2 regions of the Bacillus sp. N5-665 genome follow, and region 2 is predicted to be linked to the other one. Evidence: predicted binding sites of a transcription regulator. Region 2 holds the regulator's gene; the other holds the start of a gene.

Region 1 (2,209 bases), 230 kb from region 2:
CGCCGTAGTCAGCACGCATAATGTCATCATTTTCATATTGAATTGCTGATGTTTTAATAGACATTTTTGCACAGTAGTTTTTAAAGTTCTGCGGTAATTGTTTAGACCAAAGAACTGTTAAGTTTGGTTCTGGAGCTGGTCCTAAATTATCTAATGTATGCAAGAAACGGAATGAGTTCTTTGTTACTAATGCACGACCATCTAATGCCATACCACCGATAGACTCAGTTACCCAAGTTGGATCACCAGAGAATAATTCATTATAATCAGGTGTTCTTGCAAATTTCACAAGACGTAATTTCATAATGAAGTGATCCACAATTTCTTGTACTTCTTCTTCTGTCAAAGTACCATTTGCTAAATCTCTTTCAATATAAATATCTAAGAATGTAGAAGTACGTCCAAGACTCATTGCAGCTCCGTTTTGCTCTTTAATTGCTGCAAGATATGCGAAGTATAACCATTGGAATGCTTCTTGTGTATTTGTTGCAGGCTTAGAAATATCAAAGCCATGAGAAGCGGCCATTTGTTTTAACTCTTGAAGTGCACGCATTTGCTCAGATAACTCTTCGCGTAAACGCATTGTATCTTCGCTCATTACACCGCCAGTTAAATTCAAATCAGCTTTTTTCACTTCAATTAAATGATCAATACCATATAATGCTACGCGTCGGTAGTCACCGATAATACGTCCACGTCCGTATGCATCTGGAAGACCAGTAATTACACCTGATTTACGAGCCGCTTTCATTTCTGGTGTGTATGCATCAAATACACCTTGATTATGAGTTTTTCTCCAGTCTCTGAAAATACTGCTAAGTTCTTTATCCATTTCGTATCCATAAGATTCACAAGCTTGTTCCGCCATACGAATACCACCATATGGTTGTAAAGAACGTTTAAATGGTTTTTCAGTTTGGAAACCGACTACTTTTTCAATATCTTTATTTAAATATCCTGGTTCATGTGATGTAATAGAAGAAACAATTTTTGTATCCATATCAAGAACGCCACCGTTTTCACGTTCTTTCGTTGTTAAATCCATTACTTGATCCCAAAGTTGCTTCGTTGCTTCAGTTGCTCCCGCTAAGAAAGATTCGTCTCCTTCGAAAACGTTTACATTATTTAAAATGAAATCGCGAACATCAATCTCTGCTTTCCATTTTTCACCTTTAAAGTTTTCCCATGCGTTTTTAACATTTTCTAATACTTGAGTCATCCTAATCTCCTCCATTTTTGATTAGTACAGGACTAAGATTTTTTATATAACAGCTTACACACTTAGAATACTACTTTTTTGCTAAAGTGAACGAAATAGTTGTGACATGTTTGTGAAAAGTTGAGCAAACTACTATATGCATAGTGTTAACTTCACTTAAAAGTCTTTATAATTAACCCTTTCCTTAATTGTATTTTTTTGGTATCCTTATATACGAGTCCTATTTTGTAATATAAGAACAATACCCATTGTAGAGCTGTAATACTCTTATCTCCTAATCTGTTATAGTTTTTATAACAGAACAAAAAAGTGTACATATGTTGTACACTTTTTTGTTACTACTCTAAAACATCTCTTTTTCTATTCCCATCATAGAATCCACCACGGCTGCCTTCTAATACAATTAATTGCTCTAATCCTTCTATATGATCACCTATAATTCGCAAAACAGCTGGAGGATGACCTATTTTTGCAAAATGTTCACTGGGACGAATGCGGTTCATCTTATCGACCTCTACACGACTTACACACGCAATTTCGAATCCTGACAGAATAGCTTTCACTTGGGCTACACAAGGTGACAGTAAAGATCTATACCCGATTTCTTTCAAACACTTACGGCTAAACGCATTCGGTACAGCGATAAGAGAGCCTACTCCTAAATCTTTTCTATCACAAGCTAAATTTAATGCATATTTAAATGCAGTTACAAGATGAAGCGGTACTCTTAAATCTAAATAATGATTTAGATCATTTAATGCGACATCCATTCCATCTGCAATAGCTTTTGCAAATGGATATAGCTCACTAGCTGGAATAACAAAATCACCGTCTATAAATAATACAATTTCTCCTTTGGCGAAATAAGTTCCAAGTGAACGCCCCACATCGTTACCAAGTGCTTCTTTATATACAATTGTTGTTGCTCCCTTGTCTTTTGCAATCGTTGCTGTTTTATCAGACGAACCATTTACAACAACGATAATTTCA
Region 2 (2,209 bases):
ATTGGGTTCTTCCTAGCATTTTTCTCACAAAGTATTGCCGGTATGATAGAAATGCGTGTATTAGGAATTAAACCTGGATCAGAAAATACAGCAAGACTTATGGATATCGCAAGAACGACACCTTGGTTCCTTATCGTTATCTCTATAATAGGACCTATTTTGGAAGAAATCGTATTTAGAAAAATTTTATTTGGTACACTTTATAAGAAGTTTAACTTCTTTATTGCTGCTATCATTAGTTCTCTTGTATTCGCAGCAATTCATTTTGATTTCACTCACTTATTGGTATACACTTCTATGGGACTCGTATTCGCCTTTTTATATGTAAAAACGAAGCGTATTATCGTCCCTATCGCGGCTCATGTTGCAATGAATACATTAGTTGCAGTTGCTCAAGTTTTAATGAGCAATGAACAAATTCAAGAAATGATTAAAGAAGCTGAAAAAATGCAAGGCTTTATCGGAGGATTTTTAGTATGAGGAACTCACCATTGTTCATGGCTGCATTGTACTTCCTTCTAGGATGTATCTTTACACGCTTCGCCATTACGAACGTAACAGATACAATCTGGAATATGTGGACAATACTATTTGCAGTTATGGCAACAATTGATTTTAATTTGGCACTTCGCCTTATCTTAGTTAAATTCACAAAGAAAAAACAATAATAAAACGCAGAGGTCGCTTCCTCTGCGTTTTATTGTGGATAATTCTTTAAAAAGTAAACAAGTGTTTGTAACTCTACCGCTAAATCAATATGGTGAATTCTTATATTATCTGACACATTTAAGCGCGCTGGTGTGAAATTTAAAATACCATGCACGTTCGTTTCTGCCAATCTATCTGCTACAGATTGTGCTACTGTAGCGGGTACTGTTAATATTGCCACTTGTATATCAGTTGATAAACGTTCTTCTAATTCATCTAAATGATATACAGGAATGCCCCCGATTTCTGTCCCGACTTTCTCTTCACTAACATCAAACGCCATTTCAATTTTTGTATTATTGTTTTTCGTGAAATTATAATGTAAGAAAGCGGTCCCTAAATTACCTACTCCAATAAGTGCTACACGTGTTATATCATCTTGGTCGAGTGTTTCACGGAAAAATGATAATAAATAATTTACGTTATATCCATAACCTTTTTTCCCTAACGCTCCAAAATATGAAAAATCTCTTCGAATCGTTGCGGAATCAACTTTTACCGCTTCGCTCAATTCGGCTGATGAAACACGTTGCTTACCAGAAAGAGATAAGTTTTGGATAAATCGATAGTATAGAGGCAATCGTTTGGCAGTGGCCTGTGGAATTTTTTGCTGATCCATATAACCTCTCCTCTCTTCCTATCTTTATTCATATACTTGAATCAAATACAGAAGTTTAGCACTCATGAATTTCCCTGTATAATAAAGAGAAGAAGTATTCTCTCTTTATTTTAAACTATACACTATTTTTAGTATGATTGAGAAATATAAACATGGCAAAGTTAAGAAATTATTTGAGGTGAAAACATTGATTTTATTACAAGTAAACGCGCTTACGAAATTATACGGTGCAGAAACGATTCTTGCAAACATAAAATTAGAAGTTCAAACGAAAGATCGTATCGCATTAGTCGGACGAAATGGGGCCGGAAAATCTACATTATTAAAAATAATAGCTGGTGAGCTATCTCATGATGGTGGCGAAATTATAAAACCGAAAGATGTCTCAATCGGATATTTAGCTCAAAATACCGGGTTAGAAACATCTTTAACAATTTGGGATGAAATGTTAACCGTCTTTACACACTTGCAGCAAATGGAGACAAAACTTCGAAGGCTAGAGCAAGAGATGGGAAAAGAAGAAAACTTTTCAAACGAGGCTACATATGAAAGATTATTAGCTGATTATGACCAATTGCAATTAGATTATAAAGATCAAGGTGGATATCAATATGAAGCAGATATTCGCTCGATTTTAAGTGGTCTTGGCTTCCCAGTTGAAACGCACCAGACGACGATTTCTACATTAAGTGGTGGACAAAAAACACGATTAGCTCTCGGTAAATTATTATTAACGAAACCAGACCTACTTATTTTGGACGAGCCTACAAACCATTTAGACATCGAAACATTAACATGGCTTGAACAATATTTACAAGGCTATCCTGGCGCAATACTAATCGTTTCTCATGACCGTTATTTCTTAGATAAACTCGTTACACA

What was found. The regulator Rex, encoded in region 2, represses fermentation and respiration genes when NADH is low (regulators of the CRP and FNR family bind a similar motif). The targets are predictions, from matches to a motif close to TTGTGAAATATTTCACAA.
Region 1: the regulator Rex is predicted to act here: its motif matches at 1,330-1,347, upstream of pflB (formate C-acetyltransferase).

What each region holds. Positions count from the first base shown of each region.
Region 1 covers NZ_CP093325.1:5,036,934-5,039,142, forward strand. Annotated here, with positions in the region: gene pflB (formate C-acetyltransferase) at 1-1,219, opposite strand, end outside; gene MNO09_RS28465 (glycosyltransferase family 2 protein) at 1,558-2,209, opposite strand, start outside.
Region 2 covers NZ_CP093325.1:5,263,463-5,265,671, forward strand. Annotated here, with positions in the region: gene MNO09_RS29450 (CPBP family intramembrane glutamic endopeptidase) at 1-480, shown strand, start outside; gene MNO09_RS29455 (YdiK family protein) at 477-668, shown strand; gene MNO09_RS29460 (redox-sensing transcriptional repressor Rex) at 698-1,327, opposite strand; gene MNO09_RS29465 (ABC-F family ATP-binding cassette domain-containing protein) at 1,515-2,209, shown strand, end outside.